3 regions of the Colwellia aquaemaris genome follow, and region 2 is predicted to be linked to each of the others. Evidence: riboswitches for the same ligand, from Rfam matches in the RefSeq annotation. Region 2 holds a riboswitch; each other region holds the start of a gene.
What was found. A riboswitch is a leader RNA that binds a small molecule or an ion and turns the genes downstream of it on or off. The one in region 2 is predicted to bind cobalamin.

Region 1 (6,659 bases), on a different contig from region 2:
CTTATGGCGCAAGTATTGATGAATTAGAGTGGATGTCTGATGAAACCAAAAAAGCAGCGCAGGTTAAACTAGCAAGCTTTGATCCTAAAATTGGTTACCCGAATAAGTGGGAAGATTACTCTAAATTAGCAATAAAAAGTGACGACTTAGTTGGTAATATAATGCGTTCAGGTGAAGTTTCTCACCAAAAAGAAGTTGCTAAGCTTGGTGGCCCAATCGATCGACAAGAATGGGGTATGACGCCGCAAACAGTGAATGCTTATTACAACCCAACTAAAAATGAAATTGTATTTCCAGCCGCGATTTTGCAACCACCATTTTTCAACCTAAATGCTGATGACGCTGTAAACTACGGTGGCATTGGCGCGGTAATTGGTCATGAAATGGGACACGGTTTTGACGACCAAGGTAGTAAATATGACGGCGAAGGTAACTTACGTAACTGGTGGACTGACGAAGATTTAGCTGCCTTTAAAGTACGCACTGATAATCTCGTTGAGCAATATAGTAACTATGCAGTATTTGATGACTTAAATGTTAACGGTGAACTAACCTTAGGCGAAAATATTGGTGACTTATCTGGTGTTACTATTGCCTACAAAGCATATAAGGCATCATTAAATGGGAAAGAAGCTGAAGTGATTGACGGTTTAACCGGTGATCAACGTTTCTTTATGGGTTATGCACAAGTATGGCGTGGCAAGATGGTTGAAAAATCATTACGTAACCGCGTGGCAACAGACCCACATTCTCCGGGTGAATTCCGCGCACTAGGTTCATTATCTAACATGCCTGAATTCTATGAAGCATTTGACGTAAAAGAAGGTGACGCTATGTATATTGCACCTGAAAAACGTGTAAAAATTTGGTAGTTGATATAATTAAATTTACCGTTATAACTTTATACAAAGGGAGCCTTATGGCTCCTTTTTTAATCTTTATTTGATCTCGCGACCAGCTAGCTTATTGGTTTTCATTGTAAAGCAAAGCACATACACGTAAAATCTAGCGAATATAAAATGATACTTTCAGCTATTATCAAAACGGTTTAACGCTGATTTATAGGGAACACGGTTTAAATCCGTGACTGTACCCGCAACTGTAAGTAACTTAAGTAGAAAAATTAAGTTATAAGTCAGGACACCTAGTATCAAACACAACTAACACATACTTAGTAGATTAACGCCGTGCGGGAATACACGAGAGTTACTAACATCACAGCCTACTGTGGCGCGCGTACCTTTAATTCCTTCTCTGTAGATATAATCACTATAAGTGAAACATATTCAAATATTTGATTTGAATTGAGGCACATCGCAGAAAATGACGCTTTTAAAAACAGTTTTTTATTATCAGAGCCAAACTGGTGTTAGCACTAAAATACTTTTTAGAAAGTTAAGCTGAACATTATGACAAACCTATTAACACTGCAGTCGGTTTCTTGGTCTGTTGGCAATCAAGCAATTTTAAGTGATATTTCATTCAACGTTAAGCAAGGCGATATTCTTGGTATTATCGGCCCAAACGGCGCAGGTAAAACTTCACTGTTAAAGTGTCTACTTAATCAATCTAATAATTGGCAAGGCAACATAAACTTAAAAAATAAAAGTATAAAGCAATATAAACCTCATCATCTTGCGCAAATTTTCGCACTGGTTGTACAAAAGTCACCACCAATATTTGACTTAAAAGTTTATGACGTAGTGCGTATGGGGCTTTTGCCCTATAAGGCTTTATTTGCCCGCGATACCGACCTTGATAAAAAAGAAATTTTGCTAGCCTTAGAGAAAGTTGGCTTAGCAACCAGTGAAAACAAATATTTCAATACGCTATCCGGTGGCGAGCAACAGCGTGTTCTTATCGCTAAAGCCTTAGTGCAAAAAGCTCAAATACTGGTGTTAGATGAGCCAACAAACCACTTAGACATATTTTATCAACATCAAATATTACAGTTAGTGAAAGCACTGAAAATAACCGTGATCATGACCATTCATGATCTAAACCTCGCCGCTCAATATTGCACACGTTTGCTGTTACTCAATAACGGGAAACTGGTATGTAATGACAAGGTTGACAATGCCTTAAACCCAACGACACTCAGCGAAGTATTTGGCTTACCTTGCTATCGTGATTACGCCTATCATGCACCAACAAATGAAAACGAGACGAGTGCAACTAGTAGTACAGTGCCTCGAGTACATTTTTATCCTGATGTCAAAACCAGTGCAAGCAAGCTAATAGGTAAAAACTAATGAATTTAATTGCCGTAGTAAAAGGTAAAAGCACTTGGGTATTTAGCAGTTTATTGGTGATCACAATATTCTCGGTTATCTCCGCCATTACCTTTGGCCCTGCCCAAATTACTAGCTTTGATATTGCGCAATGCGTAATAAGCCAATGCGCGACACCTATGCACGACATGGTGATTTGGCAAATTCGTGTACCTCGAGTATTAGTGGGCTTAGTTGCCGGAATGGGCTTGGCTTGCGCTGGCGCTATTTTGCAAAATGTTACTCGAAACCCATTAGCAGATCCTTACCTATTTGGCATTATTTCAGGTGCCGGTTTAGGGGCTACAATTGCGACACTCTTGTTGTCAGACGAACAAATGTTAGCGTTACCGTTAGCCGCTTTTCTTGGCGCTTTATTCTCTGTTGTTATTGTTTTTGGTATCGCAACACTGCTGCGAAATATGAACCATTTATTACTAACTGGCGTTGCCGTTTCATTTATGCTCGGCTCCATTAGTCATTTTATTCTTTATCTTGGTGACCCTTTCGCCACGAATCGCGTTATTTTTTGGTTAATGGGTAGCTTAACTCGTGTTGAAATGTTTCATTTTTACCTAATAAGTGCCATGGTGTTTATCACCATAATTAGTATTTTCGCATTGCATCGACATATAGACGCCCTGCTGCTAGGCGATGAAAGTGCCGCCAGCCTAGGTGTGAACGTTGATAAATTACGGCTGATCTTATTAGCCTTATGCGCAGCCGTTACCGCAACTATAGTTGCCTATTGTGGTGGTATTGGCTTTGTTGGTTTAATGATCCCACATATTGTAAGGCAATTAGTGGGCGTAACAACCATGCCACTTATTTTAGGCTCAGCCTTAGTGGGTGGTTGTTTCTTAATTTGGGTTGACGTTATTGCCCGCAGTGCACTGAGCAATGTCGAAATTCCTATTGGTATAATTACCTCAGCCATTGGTAGTATTTTCTTTTTAGCGATCATGTATCGCACTCGTAAATCAGGATAAATAGATATGACAACAGACGCAGATAAAAATCAAAAACATCAAGAGCGAATGCAACGAATTAAAGATAAAGTTGACGCACGTATTAACGCAGCACAGGAAGAGCGTGGCCTGCTGATAGTTATCACTGGTAATGGCAAAGGTAAATCAACCTCAGGTTTTGGTACCTTGACCCGAGCAGTTGGTCATGGCTACAAAGCGGCTGCATTACAGTTTATCAAAGGTGACTGGGAATGCGGCGAGCGTAATCTACTGGAGAGAAATGGTGTGGAATTTCATGTTATGGCGACAGGCTTTACTTGGAATACTCAAGACAAAGCAAAAGATATTGCCGCAGCAACCAAAGTATGGAATGAAGCTAAACGCCTATTAAAAGATGAAAGTGTTGACGTTGTATTACTAGATGAATTGACCTACATGGTATCGTACAAATACCTAGATTTAGACGAGGTTATTGAAGCCATAGTTAACCGCCCTGCTATGCAACATGTTATTATTACCGGCCGTGCTTGTCATCGCAGTATTATTGAACTAGCAGATACCGTTAGTGAAGTTCAGCCAACTAAGCATGCATTTGACAACGGCATAAAAGCACAAAAAGGCATCGACTGGTAAAGCGAGCATCTTTTGCAGCAACCCACATCACAAGGAATATGAAAACGGCATGAAATTATCTCACTATCTGCTTATCGCATTAATGAGCTTGATCTGCACCGCAAGTGCTAATGATAAAATTGATAACAATGACAAGCCTCGTATTATTGCGCTGGCACCGCACATTGTCGAAATGCTCTTTGACATTGGTGCTGGTGAGCAGATTATTGCCACCACAGAGCATGCCGACTATCCTGAGAGCGCAAAAACAATACCGAGAATTGGGAGTTCATTGCGAATTCAACTCGAGCGAGTTATCGAACTGCAGCCTGATCTAATTATTGCATGGAAAAGTGGCAACCCCAGTGATGATTTAGCCCGTATAAAGCAACTTGGTTTTAATGTTGTCTATTCTCAACCTTATACCTTTGAAGATGTAGCAAAAGAGCTACGTCTATTTGGTAAACTTTCAGGCCATGCAGAGCAAGCTGAAAAAGTAGCACAAAAATTCCTTACAGATTTAAGCGTCATTAAAAATCGCTATCAAACTAAACAACCGTTATTAGGTTTTTACGAAGTATGGTCTAGGCCACTTACGACTATTGCAAGCGGCAGCTGGCCACAACAGTTTTTAAACGTTTGTAATATTAGCAACCCATTTTATTCGGCAAATGCTAGATACCCACAAGTTAATATTGAGCAAGTACTACAAGCAAATGTCGATATTATTATTCAGCCATTATCTGAAAACCAAGTCGACAAGGAAGGCTACCCATGGCAAAAATGGCCTGTGATCCCCGCCGTTAAACATCAACAAATCATAAAATTGGATGCTGATGTTGTACATCGCATGACCACTCGTAGCTTAAATGCGCTGACCGATTTATGTGAGCAAGCAGCAAAAAGTAGAAATTACTACCAACAAAAACAGATAGATTAATCCATAACTACTGATATAACATACGCGCAAGCACTATTAGCGACAATAATATGCAACATAGTGCTTAGCTAAAGCTCTCCTCACACCGGCTTATCGCAAGCTTTGAAAATTGCTTTTATTTTACCGCTAGAATATTCTTAAGCACCTGTTAGCTATTATCTTGAAATGCTTGATGATACTCAACTTTGCCTGAAGGAGTAAACTCATCAAAATTCAAGCTCAGAAAGAACTCAGCAGGCACTCCCTCTAATATCAAAGCGTCAACCGCTTTAAAACCAAAGCGTTGATAGTATGCTGGTTCACCAAGTAGCACACAGCCTTTGGCTCCAGCCTTCTTAATAGCCTCTAAACCAGCATATATAAGTTGAGAGCCCACGCCAGAGTTTTGGTATTCTGGGCACACTGAAACTGGCGCTAATCCGTACCATGAACAATCTACGTTGTTTATCTTAACGTTCGAAAAAGCAATATGGCCTATGATTTTTTCTTTATATTCTGCCACTAGAGAAACAGATAAAGCTGAATCATCACGCAGTTGAGAAACAATAAATTGCTCTTTATGATTACTGTATTGATGCTTTTCAAAAGCAGATGAAATGATACTTTCAATTTGCTTTACATCATGACTACGCTCAGAGCGAACATTAACATCTAATAACATGTATTACCTCGATATAATCTAAAAAATTAACGAATAATATGAACTTGCCATTTAACTCATATCGATAAAAATGCACCATGAACACCTCAATTAATCATCACTGAAGAAAGGTCATATACCACTTATTAAAATCATTGGTTTTAACTTTGCCACATTTTAGCAGGCTATTCTCCTGCTTTAAGCATTTATTCACTTCTTGCAGTTGTTTGATTTTATTAATTTCTTTCTTTGTAGGAACTTTGATCATTAATTCTGTGTTGCTTTGATAGCGTGGATTGTTGTTAAACTTTCCTTCCCGATACTCTTTTCGCCAACGGAAAAGCCTGAACGGATGAATATCGAGTGCCTGAGCAACATCCTTTGATGAAATGTCGTCTCTTAAGCTTAGTTGTACTGCTTTAATTTTAAAACCGACAGAATAAAACCATGTCTTTTTAGCTTGGGTATATCTAGACATTGTAGCCTCCTCAATGTGATGAGGAGGTGTCCACGAAAGCGGGTCAAGAGCACAGTTCGTTTGAATGCCTTGTTAGCAGTTTAATCACGAAACTGCTTTTTATAATAAACCACAAAACTAACCGCAATAGCTAGTTTGAAAACGCCAAAACCAATAAATAATGGTAGATCTGAATTTAAATGAAATACACTGCCTTTCATATTGATTTCACCAGTATAAAAGTCATGAACAATGCTAAAGATAACAACTACTAGAGTGATATATGAAATGATTAATTTTAACATTTAACTCCCTTTAATTAACTCAATACTTCCGAAACTGCTAACGCCCACAATAAGGGGCTGATTAATAGTTTGCTAAAATGTGAAGCGGAGCGAAACCGAGCAAACTGTTTTTAGTCCCGCTTGATTGGCTTGTTAGCTTTCGTGTCTAGCCCCAACTCTCTACATGAATGCAGTACACTCAAGAAGAAAATGGCTACTAAGTCTACGCCAATACCAAATTGCCCTAAGTTTTCACCAGTATAGAATCTGAAGTCAGTGCTTAAAATGTTAGCCCTAAAAAATAATTCACCTTCTATCCCAATCAAAAAGCTACCTAAGCCAGTATAGGTAAAAAACAAAGTGCCTGTGTTTATAGTCAAAATTTGAAAAATTTGATTAAGATATGAGAGCTCATATCCATAGCGTGATCTTTTTAAGAGTTTATAGCCGGCAACCCCATTAAAAACAGCAATGACTCCATAAACAAT
Region 2 (6,659 bases):
AAGAATACGAGCATATTTACTCATACGTTGGACATGATTACCGGTTTCATTATCTTTAAACTCAGCCGCGCGGCCAAGTTTTTGGATAATGTTATAACGAGTGTTAATTAGCTCTTGGGTTTGCATTTTTACTTTTTGATAGAGCTCACGTTTTTGATCACTTAATGCTAAATGTGTTTTTACCCGTTGCATGACGATGGCAGGGTTTACCGGTTTTGCTATATAGTCAACTGCACCTAAACTAAGTCCACGCGCCTCATCTTCAACAGATATTTTGGCGGTAATAAAAATAATAGGAATGTCACGGGTGGCAATATCGAGCTTTAATCGCTTACAGGTTTCGTAGCCATCGATACCTGGCATCATAATATCTAATAGAATTAAGTCAGGACGCGGTTGAATATTGGCTATTTTTATGGCCATTTCACCATCGCGTGCCACCTTCAACTGGTAACTTGGTTTTAATATACCAACCAAAACATCAATGTTTTCAGGTGCATCGTCAACAACTAATATTGTAACGCTATCTCTCATGCCAAGTTCCATTGTGAGAATATAAATAATCTATAATTAAAACATAGCAGTAACTATCTTTTCAGACAATAATTTCCCAACAATTTCTAGATAGTTTTTTAGTTGTTGTTTTGAAGCTAAATCACCGGCGATTTTGTCATTTGCATTATGTGTTTTGTCGATTTGACCATTGTTCAATAATGCGAGCTAATTCCGCTACACCATCAGTTAATGCCGCAGGACCAGGCTGTAAAATGTCGGTAGAGTTTACTTCATGTATATCATCATTTTTAATTGCTGGAATGTCTTGCCAACCATCTCGTGATGTCACTTTTTCTTTATCGAATTTTCTACCACACCATGAGGCAATATAAATATCGGGCTGTTTGGCAATAACATCACTAGCGTCTGCAACAATGCGATTTTTTGCTAAAGACTGTTTAGCAAATTCTTGATAGCAATCGATACCACCCGCAATTTCAATTAGTTCACTTACCCAGCCGATACCAGTAATAATGGGATCAAACCATTCTTCAAAATAAACTTTAGGACGAACAGGTAATTTAGCGGCTTGTTGTTGTATGTTGGTCAAGTTACTTTGTAATTCAGTAACCAGCTTTTCACCTTTCTCCGACTTACCAATTAAGCTAGATAGTGTGCGGATCATTTGTAGGGATTCGCTAATACTTCGGTGATTAAAGCAGTGTACATTAATGCCTTCTTTTATTAGGTCAGCAACGATATCAGCCTGCATATCAGAAAAAGCTAAAACTAAATCAGGTTTTAACGCCAATATTTTCTCAGTTCTAGCGGTAATGTAAGCACTTACTTTGGTTTTTTCTCTACGCGCTCGTTCAGGGCGCATGGTATAGGCTGATATCCCAATAATACGATGATCTTCTTCCATCAAATAGAGCGCTTCGGTCGTTTCTTCTGTTAAACAGATAATACGTTCAGGCCATTTAGGTTGTAGAGTTTGGTTCATGTACTTTCCTTGGGATAAATAATGCTTTTAGTGTGCTTGTTTTAACATTATCCACTCTTAAGAGACAATGCTTTATTCTTTATTCACAAGGTAGGGGAGATAACCTTAAACAAAATATTTAACTTGTTAATGTTACTTACTTATTTGTTACACTGCCCTAGAAGTTATCAGTAGAATTAGGAATAAAACTTGTCAGAATTTAATGTTTATTTACTGCGCCATGGTAAACTGGTACAAAAAGGTATTCTGTGTGGGCGAACGGATATCGCACTTTCTGATCTTGGTAAACAGCAATTAATTGCAGCGACAAATAAGCTACCTACTATTTCACATTGCTTTAGTTCTCCGCTAAAACGTTGTCGAGATTTTGCCGAACAGTTCAGTCAAAAAAATGGACTCACGCTGCAAGTATCTGAACAGTTACAAGAAATGAATTTTGGCGACTGGGATGGAGCACGCTACCAAACATTATGGCAAACCTCACCGACATTGGGGGAATTTTGGCAAAACCCTTGGCAATGCTTACCACCGAATGGCGAATCTATGACAAGCTTTACTGAGCGTGTTAATGACTTCTGGCAAAATTTAATTTCGCAGTTAAGCCAAGCTAATATTGATAAATGTGACTCATCAAATATCTTAGTATTTAGTCATGGTGGGGTTATTCGATACTTGCTGGCAAAAGTATTAGGGCTTGCTATTCCCGGTACTCATCATATGACTAATATTGATGTGCCTTATGGCGCGCTTATTCATATTCAAATTTTCATTGATAGTGACGGTAAGGCTTGGTGTAAATTAATGTTGTAAATTAGTTTTAATAAATGACGATAATTTTAGCCCTTTAGTATGAAGGCAATAGCCAGGTTTTAGGCAATAATCTGATTTAAAACATTTTTATGTTTTTCTGACATAATTGAGATAAAAATAAACCTTGCTATTTTCCCCTAGCTGTCGATAATCGCGCCATAAATTTAATAATGTCATATTAATTTTCATTTTTTTATTACCTTAAATGCGTTGTAAATTGAATGAAACTGGGAATGTGGTGAAAGTCCACAACTGTGCCCGCAACTGTAAACAGAGCGATATATTAACCACTAAGTTTTGCGCAAAAATAACTTGGGAAGGGATATATTGAGATGCTGTAAGTCAGGATACCAGAATAATCATAGACATTAATTAGACCGTCGAGCGGGTTACTCGAGCATAGGTTATATTGTCAGTTGTTTACTAGTGTTAGGTCATTAGTCAATTCAGGCATGCTCTTATAATATTCGACGTTAATCAAATTATACCGCGCAGTTGTTAAGCAATTTGTTCGGTTTTACTTAGGTGATGCAATGTTTGATATTAAAGCGCTTAGCAGTGAAAACTCAGAAAAAATTCAAGCAAAAATCGATGGTAAAACTAAACCCTTGGGGGCTTTGGGTGATCTTGAAGTGCTCGCAAAACAAATTGCACAAATTCAGTTAACAACTAACAAAGCTAATTCCTTCGAATTATCTCAACAAAAACTTTCAATCAAAACTCCTCACTTAACGGTATTTGCTGGCGACCATGGTATTGCAAGTGAAGGTGTTTCTATCGCGCCAAGTGATGTTACTAGCCAAATGGTGGCTAATTTTGCTAACGGAGGGGCGGCTATAAATGTATTTTGTCGCCAATTTGGTTGGCAACTTAATGTTGTTGATGCTGGTATTTTGCATGCACCAACCGCTTCATTACCGGTGATTAATCAACGCTTAGGTAATATCACCAAACCAATAAACCAACAGCCAGCCATGACTGAAGCGCAAGTCGAGCAAGGTTTTGAATTTGCTAAACAGCATATAGCCAATATTAGCCAAACGGGCTGCAATGTTGTCTCTTTTGGTGAAATGGGCATAGGCAATACCACGATTGCATCCGCCATTATGGCAGCGTTAATGAAAGTGCCAGCGAGCGAAGTTGTTGGTCGTGGTACTGGTGTTTCAGATGAGGTAGTTAAAAAGAAACAACAAGTCATAGAACAAGCATTAGCTTTACATGCTGGAAATTTAACGGACGCGAAAGCTATTTTACGCTGTTTAGGTGGCTTTGAAGTAGTACAAATGACTGCCGCTATGTTAGCGGCAGCAGAAAGCAAAATGTTGATTATTGTAGATGGCTTTATTTGTACTGCAGCTGCCATGTTAGCAATTGAATTAAACGCGAATGTAAAAGGTTATATGGTCTTTGCTCACTGCTCAGGCGAGCAAGGCCATCAAAAAATGTTGCAATGGTTAGCGGTTAAACCGTTATTAAACTTAGGTTTACGTTTAGGAGAGGGCACTGGCGCAGCATTAGCACTGCCAATGCTTCAAGCCGCTGTTGGGTTTTATAATGACATGGCGAGCTTTGCCGATGCTGAGGTAACTGATGTTACTTAAGCAAAGCATGCTACGCGAGCAATGGCACCTAATACTATTAGCGATAAGCTTTTTCACCCGTATACCAGTGAAACTAAAAGTTGATGTTACCGCCAGTATGCTTAATCAAGCTAGTCGCTATTTTGCTTTAGTTGGCGTGTTAATTGGCGGCTGTTCAGCCGTAGCTTTTTATCTTAGTGCAATGTTATTACCTGTCGAGATCGCACTTTTAATTTCAATGTTTTGCAGTGTATTGCTCACAGGCGCTTTTCATGAAGACGGTTGGGCTGATGTATGGGATGGCTTCGGCGGCGGTTGGACGGTCGAAAACAAGCTTAATATCATGAAAGATAGTCGTTTAGGCACTTACGGTGCAGCGGCATTATTTTTCATTTTAATGGTTAAGTATCAAGCTTTAGTCGCTCTTGTTGGCAACGCTAATAACAACGAGCTTTTATCTGTAGAAGCACTGAATATATTATCGGTTCTATTACTAGGGCATTGTTTAAGCCGTGTTGTAGCAACCAGTTTAATTGCTGATATGCCTTATGTCAGCGAAGATGCAACATCAAAAGTTAAGCCCTTAGCACAAGTGTTATCAAGCAATAGTTATTTAATTTTGCTGGCAACAGGCGCTGTGGTTATTGCCTTTACTTTATCATTTAGCATGGCTTGGCAATTAGTGGCTATTTTGCTCATTACTCGCTGGTGTTTAAAACGCTGGTTCACTAAACAACTAGGCGGCTACACCGGAGATTGTTTAGGCGCAGCGCAGCAGCTTTCGGAAGTCGTTGTTTATATTGCTTTATTGTCACTGACAGGGGCGAGTTGATGAATAAGATACAGCTTATTTTAGGCGGCGCTCGTTCTGGTAAAAGTTCTTTAGCCGAAAGTTATGCTAAGTCATCAAACCTACCAGTAATTTATATCGCAACAGCGCAGGCATTAGATAGTGAAATGCAGCAACGCATTGCGCAACATCAAGCTGACCGTCCTGAACATTGGCAACTAGTAGAGTCGCCATTATTGCTAGGCAAAACCATAGATTTAGTTATTGAAAGTTGTCAGCAAGATATCTGCATATTGGTCGATTGTTTAACACTGTGGCTCAGTAATAGTTTATGTAAGCCCAATGTTGAAGCGGGTCATACCTCAGAATGTAATCTTGATTATTGGCAAAAAGAAAAGCAGCAATTTTTGACACAATTAGAAAGCATAAAACTTTGTTCGAGCAATAAAAATAAACGTGTTGAAATCATTTTAGTCAGCAATGAAGTGGGTCATGGCATAGTGCCTATGGGCGAATTATCACGCCAGTTTGTTGATCAAGCGGGCTGGTTACATCAAGCCATTGCAAGCCTTGCTGATAATGTTGAATTTGTGATGGCAGGTTTGCCTTTATCATTAAAGTCGCCAAAAGCTGTTAAGGATAAATCGTGAAAACATTGATGGTGCAAGGCACCACTTCTGATGCAGGAAAAAGCACCTTAGTTGCTGGATTATGTCGGGTTCTCGTTAATGCTGGTATTAATGTTGCGCCATTTAAACCACAAAATATGGCGTTAAATAGCGCGGTAACGAAAGATGGTGGTGAAATTGGTCGAGCACAAGCATTACAAGCGATTGCCGCGAAAGTTGAAGCACGAGTTGATTTCAACCCTATTTTACTAAAACCTAACAGTGACACTGGCGCGCAAGTGATTGTTCACGGCAAAGCTTTATCGAACATGGAAGCGGGTAAGTATCACGACTACAAAAAAGTAGCGATGCAAGCGGTGGTTGAGTCACATCAGCGATTGGCAAATGATCATGATGTGCTGTTAGTGGAAGGGGCCGGTAGCCCAGCAGAAATTAACTTACGCGCTCATGATATTGCCAATATGGGCTATGCCGAAAAAGTAGATTGTCCAGTTTTATTAGTGGCTGATATTGACCGCGGTGGCGTTTTTGCGCACTTAGTGGGTACGCTTGAATTATTGTCAGAATCAGAACAAGCAAGAGTTAAAGGTTTTATCATCAACCGTTTTCGTGGTGATATTAAGTTATTAGAATCTGGCTTAGATTGGCTTGAACAGCGAACAGGAAAACCTGTATTAGGCGTGTTGCCCTATTTACATGACTTAGCGTTAGACGCCGAAGATGCCGTAGCGTTAGATAATAAAGTCACACAAGCTAAGGTTAAAATTTTTGTACCTTTGCTGCCACATATGAGCAACCATACCGATTTTGACTCATTACGTTTACAGCCCAATATTGACTTACAATACATTCGAATTGGTCAGTCGTTACATGGTGCTGATTTAATTATTATTCCAGGCAGTAAAAATGTCACGTCTGATTTAACCTTTTTAAAGCAACAAGGTTGGCAGCAAGAAATTGAGCAACACTTGCGCTATGGCGGCAAGGTTATGGGGATTTGTGGTGGCTATCAAATGTTGGGTAAACAAATATTTGACCCTGAGCATATTGAATCACATGTTGAACAAATATCAGGCTTAGGCTTATTGGATTTCAATACCACTTTAACGCGAGAAAAAACCTTAACGCAGGTAAGTGCGAGTATGAGTTTAAATGGTGAAACTTGTCAGTTAACAGGTTATGAAATTCATTGTGGTGTTTCAACAGGGCCAGCGTTATCTAAACCACTACTACATATTGAAAGTGATGGGTTAGGCAAAAAGCAATATACACCTGACGGCTGTATTTCTGATGATAAGCAAATCATTGCCACTTATCTTCATGGTTTTTTTGACTGCCCTGAGCCAACACAA
Region 3 (6,659 bases), on a different contig from region 2:
CTAGCCCTGTTAACTACTCTGTGGTTTATCTTCATATCAGTAAACGCAATGAGAAATTGTCGGCTGAATTAGAAAAGCATGTCGAAACCTATCATGAGGTTGATTTAACTTTTATTGAGGGGTTGTTTGAAAAGTATATTTCAAACTCTCATGCGATAGATAAGCAAATATTAGATCCTATCGAAAAATCGTTAACCACAACGTTAGAGAAAATTAATGCCCAAGTTGATAGCGATAAAGTCGTCGCGTCAAATTTGAAAAAAGCAGAAAAAGCACTTTCTAAGCACGAATATCATAAATCCATGCAAAACATTGTAGCATTTTTGATGAGTAGCATTACCACTTCTCAGCAACAGCACAATGATCTGTCTTTGGAATTAACCCACGCTTGTGGCGAGGTTAGTTTTTTGAAAGCTAAGCTTGAAGCTGCACGGCATGAAGCCATTGTTGATTCTTTGACCGGACTGTTTAATCGACGTGGCTGTGATGTGAAATTGCAAGAGTTGGATATAGAGGAAGTACATTCGACCTTGGCCATTGATATTGACCATTTTAAGAACATTAATGATCAATTTGGCCACTTTATCGGCGATAAAGTGATTCAGCGTATTGCTAAAGTCATTAAAACAACCATTTCAGATAAAGATATTGCTGTGAGATTTGGTGGTGAAGAGTTCGTGGTGGTGATGGTTAATAAAACCATGACACAAGCACATGAAATAGCCGAAAAAATAAGGCTTTCTATAGCGTCTCTAAAATTAATGCAACGAGACTCTAAAGCGTATTTACCCAAAATATCAGTGTCTATTGGAATTGCTGAGCGACAAGATGAATTGAATTGGACGGCATTATTTGAACAAGCGGATATCGCTTTATATCAAGCAAAAAATACGGGTAGAAATAAAAGCGTTTGTTTGTAAACGCTTTTATATTTACTGGTATGATTTAGGTACAGTTTTATAGCTTAAATAAGCTAGGAAAACGCTTGTCAGCTTGCAGTTGCGAAACCAATGATGATTGTTCTTTGGTTTCCGCCTTCTTTCCATAAGAGTCAAAACTAACTAAATCTTCAACCGGACTTCTTGCTAGCCAATTTGCCGACTCTAACTCAGGTTTATCTTTAAAGTGGCTAACATAGCCTAAGCATAAGTACGCTATTGGAACGACGTTGTCTGGTAAGGCAAGGGTACTTTTTAATGCCTCATGATGCAAAATAGACACCCAGCCAACACCGACGCCTTCAGCTCTTGCTGCAAGCCAAAAGTTTTGCACAGCGCAAACCGAACTATATAAATCCATTTCTTTCATATGTGTTCGTCCAATAACTGTTTTTCCTGTTCTTTCTCGATCACAGGTAATACAGATATTAATTGGCGATTCTATTATTCCCTCAAGCTTTAAGTTTTTATATGTTTGTTGTTTGCTAGGTTCAAACATAGTTTCTGCTTCATTATGTGCCTGTGCAAAGCTTTGATGAATTTGCTTTTTAACATCATGAGATTGAATAATAATAAAATCCCATGGCTGCATAAAGCCAACAGAAGGCGCATGGTGTGCGGCATAAATTATTCTACTTAGTGTCTCATTAGGGATCGCTTTTGGTAAAAATTGACCACGTACGTCACGGCGATTAAATATTGCTTTATAGAGTCCCTGTTGATCTGCTGCACTAAAGCAGTGCTGTGATTGAGTGCTATTGCTATGTTTTTTAGTTGCATCTTGTTTTGTTAAATCCAAAATATTCCCCTTGATGGATTTAAAGCGATCGGCCTTTCGCTTGGAGTTGACTATTAGGCAGGTCTTCTGACTAAAACATTATTGTATCGGGCAATAGATACAAAGCTGCTTGATGCCTTCCCAGTAAAAATTACCAGTGGCTTATGAACAAGCATAAATGTCATTACAGCGTTGGGCACGTATTGGAGTTTCACCAATTTCCCTATTCTCTTGACGCTAAAGATTGAGAGTCAAGCACCTAAAAGTAGTTTGCAGCACTATAGCAAAGGTAGAAGTGTTTACACAGAATAAAGTTGTAGTTGTTTAGTGCTTAGTTACGTGAAGTAGGATTTTGAAGGAGACAAAAAAAGGGGAAGTACTTTAGTACTTCCCCTAATTACAACACTAGTTGGGAATCTAGCTTAACTCTATGGGTTATATGTTACGTCTAAGCTTACACCACTTGCAGCTTGATAGCCGTAGATACCGATATGCCATGTATCTGCAGCAGGGTTAGTAAACGGACATGACTCTGTATTACCACTTTTATACGGACGACAGTCGTAAGTTGATGATGTTGGTTGTGCTCCTCGACGAATGTACATATCAGCATCACCTGTGCCACCACTCATGTTGAAATCAAGAGTCGCCATACCTGCTGGTACGTCAATTGTGTAATAAGTCCATGCACGACGAGCAACACTAATGTCAGTTACTGAAGCGCTGCCACCAGTAGCTCCGCCGCCACCGCCAGTTGAACCTTCAGTATAACTACCTGTTAGGTTAACGCCAGTAAATGCTGAGTAACCAATCACTTTCACATGATATGTTCCAGCTTGTGCAGTAGCAATTGGACAAGACTCTGTATTACCACCTTTGTATGGACGACAATCATAACTTGATGTTGTTGGGGCTGAACCAAACTTAACATAAAGGTCAGCATCACCTGTGCCACCTGCCATATCGAAGCTCAGGCCAGTTGCTCCAGCAGGAACTTCCATCGTAAAGCTTAACTCTTCAGATTTAGCACCAGCCAAATTTGTTTTAGCAACACCATTTTCTAATACATTGCCACCTGCAGGTGGTGGAGTTACTGTACTACAACTTGCTGCAAGTGCATCAGATGCAGCTTTTGCTTGCACTAAACCGTAACCTGTTTTGTCATCACGACCTGCTACATCTAAGTCAATTGCTGTAGATTTTAATGCGTTACGAACTTGAGTCGCGGTACAATCTGGGTTGTTGCTCCATACTAATGCCGCAACACCAGCTACATGTGGAGTCGCCATTGAAGTACCGTTGTAGTATGCGTAATCTTGGCCACCAACAACATTTAAATTAGCATTCGTACCTAGTTGTCCCATAAGTTGCAAACCTAGTTCACGGTTTACAGAAACAGTTGGCACTGTTACGTCAGAGTTAGCATCTACTAAAAATGGGTTTTGTAGGCCTGGACGAGCGCTATTACTATAAACAATAACACCTGATGCACCGGCATCGGCACACGCTTTAGCTGGATTAATTTCAGGGTAGTTGCTACCTTTTTGGTTATCATTACGTTCAGCTAAACAAATGTTTCCTGAAACGTTTGAACAGCTATAGCTGCTTCCTGAAATAGTACAAGCGGCTAATACACCATTTGCAGAGCTGTCTACGTTACTAACAGTAAAGCTACCACCACTTTGAATGTAGTGAGTTTGTGGTACAACTTCATCGTTACCGTAAGTTGTTGAACCTAAAGTGATATAGCCTAAACGACCATCACCAGCAACTGTTGATAGAATTGCTTCACCTGGTGCTGAAATTTCAACTTGAGGTGTGTACTGAGAGAACTCAGCATGTTGGCGACCTTGGTCAAGTGCACCTACCGCCATTACTGAATCGTAAGAAGCAGGGTAAGAAAGGGTAGCATCACCATCGTTACCTGAAGCGGCGATTAGTAAAACACCTGCGTCAGCTGCTGCTTGTAAAGAGTTACGTTCTGCGTTGCTTGAACCAGCGCCACCTAAACTCATATTGATGACTTTAGCGCCGTTGTTTACACATGTATCCACAGCATCAACTAATTCACCTGTGTAACCCCAGCCAGCTTCGTTAAACACTTTTACAATATGAAGGTTTACATTAGTGTTTGGCATAATACCAACAACACCTTCAGAGTTGTTAACCGCGGCAATAGTACCTGCTACGTGAGTACCGTGAGAACCACCATTTTGATACCAGTTGCCTGTACCTGAGTTATTGGTACCTGTTGCATTGTTGGCATTTAAATCTGGGTTGGCGCGCTCATAACCTGAATCGATAATACATACGGTCATGTTGGCAGCGTCATTATCTGAAATAAGGTCAGATTGTGTATCTGCGATACCCCAAGGTTGGTTTTGCGCCATTAAATAACGCTTATAATCAGGTTCTGCAAATTCAACGTCGGCGTGGCTATTAAGTTCCATCACCATAGCTTTTACGTCGTTAATGTGTTTTTGCTTGCCTAAAGAGATTACGTGACGGCCATTTTTTAGTTTCTTTAGGTGTTTTAAACTATGACCAGCTTTTTTCGCTAATCCTGCAGGCATAGCTTTTTCCGAAGAAAAGTTGCTTAATGCTTGTGCTTCAAAACCACTTTTGTATTTAACAATAATGCGGTCAGTAAAGTCGTGACTCTGGAATTTTTGACTTTCGCGCCATTGGCTAAAGTCTGTATTTACAGCAGTCATAGTATTGGCATTTACAGGTACAGTTTGTAATTCTGCTGCTTGGAATGTTTGAGCGTTAGCAGTTGCAGCAATAACTGACAATGTTATAGCGCTTAAGCTTGCTTTTGGTATATTTCTCATTGATGAGTCTCTCCGGTTATTGCGCTGAATGCTTTGTTTACTTTGTAGCATCGGACGCATTATTTTTATTAGTTGGCAATTAATCACCTCATTCATCATGCCCTTTAAAGCATATGTGGAATAGCAATAACAAGACGTTAATTAGTAATATTCCGACAATAAAATAAAATTTAAAATTTATAAGTTTTTGTTTTTTATTGTTGTTTTTATTTGTTGTCGTTTTTTTATGAAAAAATGTCGGGTATTTACTAGGGGGCTTTTACTTAACTGTTAGTATCAAAATACGTTCAAGGGATATCCCCTGAATAACATAATTATAAAAGTCGAATGTTCGTATTCGAATACACTATAGAGACACCTGGAGCATCTATGAAAATTTCTAAATTTACAAATTCTATAATTGCTATTGCAGTAACTTCTGCATTTTCTGCACACGCAGCTGATGATAGGTACATCATCAAAGTCGACGAAAGTAAAAAAGGAATTGTTAAAGCGTTAGCTAAAAAGTTAAACGCCGAATTAAAAGTAGATGGTAATGGTTTTATTGCTGCATCTTTTAAAGGAAAGTCTTTAGATGAAGTAAAGGGCTTAATGAATAACCCACATGTTCAATTAATTGAAGCGGATCAAAAACGTAAATTAATGTCAGCATTTAGTGATGATTCTGGTAATCCAATGTTAGAGCAATTAACGCCTTACTCTGTATATCAATCTCAAGCTGATCAAGTGGCATTTAATGCAAATGCGGGTATGAAAGTTTGTGTCATTGATTCTGGCTTAGACCGTTCAAACCCAGATTTTGTTTGGAATAATATTACTGGTGATAACGACTCTGGTACAGGAAACTGGGATGAGCATGGTGGCCCTCATGGTACACATGTTGCGGGTACTATTGGTGCCGCAGATAACAACATTGGTGTTGTAGGTATGGCACCAGGTGTTGATATGCACATTGTGAAGGTTTTTAATGCTGATGGTTGGGGCTATTCTTCTGATTTAGCGCATGCTGCTGACAAATGTACACAAGCTGGTGCCAATATTATCAGTATGAGTTTAGGTGGTGGCGGTGCTAACAGCACTGAAGAAAATGCCTTTAAAGCATTTACGGAGGCTGGCGGCTTAGTGGTTGCAGCAGCAGGTAACGATGGCAACAATGTGCGCTCTTACCCAGCGGGCTACTCATCAGTGATGATGGTAGGTGGTAATGACAATAACAATGGTCGCTACACTGAGTCTCAGTATCCAAGCTGTACAGTAACAACAGGTAGAGGCAAAAAGCAAACAACAACGACAGATGAAACAGTTTGTGTTGAGATAACAGCAGGCGGTGTTGATGTCTTATCAACTTATCCTGCAGATATGGCGACAAACTCTATTGTAAGCGCAGACGGCCAAGCTTTTGCTTCGTCAGCAATGGAAAATGCAGGTAATGCAAGTGGTAGTACTTATTACATGGGGACTGCTGAAGCAACCGATAGTGGAGCCAATGGCAATATTTGTATCATCGACCGTGGTGCAATTTCATTTCACGATAAAGTGCTAAATTGTGAAAATTCAGGCGGTATTGGTGCGATTATCATTAATAATGAAGCTGGCATGTTATACGCAACATTAGGTGATACTAATTCAACATCTATTCCTGCAGCGGGGGCAGCTTTTGAAGATCGTGCCGCTTTACTTGCAGCTTCATCTGCCGATGTATCAATTGGTACCAGTGATTACGGTTTAATGACGGGGACTTCAATGGCAACTCCTGCTGTATCAGGCATTGCTGCATTAGTATGGTCGAATCACAATAACTGTACCGGCACAGAAATTCGCGAAGCATTAAAAGCTACTGCGATGGATAGTGGCGCAACTGGCCATGATGTTTACTTTGGGCACGGTATTGCTCAAGCTAAAGCTGCAAATGATTATTTAACCGCTAACGGTTGTGATGGCGGTGTAACTCCTCCACCAAGTGGAGATATTAGTTTAACAACTAATGGTTACCGTGCTAAAGGTAAAAACAAAGTTGATTTGTCTTGGTCTGGTGCATCAACTAGTAGTGTCGATATATATCGAAATGGCACGTTAAGAACGACCACTTCAAATGATGGTGCATATACC

Region 1: linked by a shared signal. The riboswitch ahead of AC27HL_RS18550 (ABC transporter ATP-binding protein) and the one ahead of cobT (nicotinate-nucleotide--dimethylbenzimidazole phosphoribosyltransferase) in region 2 are both predicted to bind cobalamin.
Region 3: linked by a shared signal. The riboswitch ahead of bluB (5,6-dimethylbenzimidazole synthase) and the one ahead of cobT (nicotinate-nucleotide--dimethylbenzimidazole phosphoribosyltransferase) in region 2 are both predicted to bind cobalamin.

Annotation. Positions count from the first base shown of each region.
Region 1 is NZ_BAAJLV010000011.1:2,133-8,791, reverse strand. It holds gene AC27HL_RS18555 (M13 family metallopeptidase) at 1-872, shown strand, start outside; cobalamin riboswitch at 1,013-1,160, shown strand; gene AC27HL_RS18550 (ABC transporter ATP-binding protein) at 1,410-2,252, shown strand; gene AC27HL_RS18545 (FecCD family ABC transporter permease) at 2,252-3,259, shown strand; gene cobO (cob(I)yrinic acid a,c-diamide adenosyltransferase) at 3,266-3,871, shown strand; gene AC27HL_RS18535 (cobalamin-binding protein) at 3,921-4,790, shown strand; gene AC27HL_RS18530 (GNAT family N-acetyltransferase) at 4,939-5,451, opposite strand; partial or broken gene AC27HL_RS18525 (transposase) at 5,606-5,908, opposite strand; gene AC27HL_RS18520 (hypothetical protein) at 5,989-6,192, opposite strand; gene AC27HL_RS18515 (hypothetical protein) at 6,303-6,659, opposite strand, start outside.
Region 2 is NZ_BAAJLV010000002.1:177,001-183,659, forward strand. It holds gene AC27HL_RS07085 (HD domain-containing phosphohydrolase) at 1-534, opposite strand, end outside; gene AC27HL_RS07090 (cobalamin-binding protein) at 680-1,498, opposite strand; gene AC27HL_RS07095 (histidine phosphatase family protein) at 1,688-2,308, shown strand; cobalamin riboswitch at 2,489-2,679, shown strand; gene cobT (nicotinate-nucleotide--dimethylbenzimidazole phosphoribosyltransferase) at 2,842-3,909, shown strand; gene AC27HL_RS07105 (adenosylcobinamide-GDP ribazoletransferase) at 3,899-4,720, shown strand; gene cobU (bifunctional adenosylcobinamide kinase/adenosylcobinamide-phosphate guanylyltransferase) at 4,720-5,328, shown strand; gene AC27HL_RS07115 (cobyric acid synthase) at 5,325-6,659, shown strand, end outside.
Region 3 is NZ_BAAJLV010000003.1:3,353-10,011, forward strand. It holds gene AC27HL_RS09600 (GGDEF domain-containing protein) at 1-920, shown strand, start outside; gene bluB (5,6-dimethylbenzimidazole synthase) at 958-1,737, opposite strand; cobalamin riboswitch at 1,777-1,994, opposite strand; gene AC27HL_RS09610 (S8 family serine peptidase) at 2,145-4,550, opposite strand; gene AC27HL_RS09615 (S8 family serine peptidase) at 4,920-6,659, shown strand, end outside.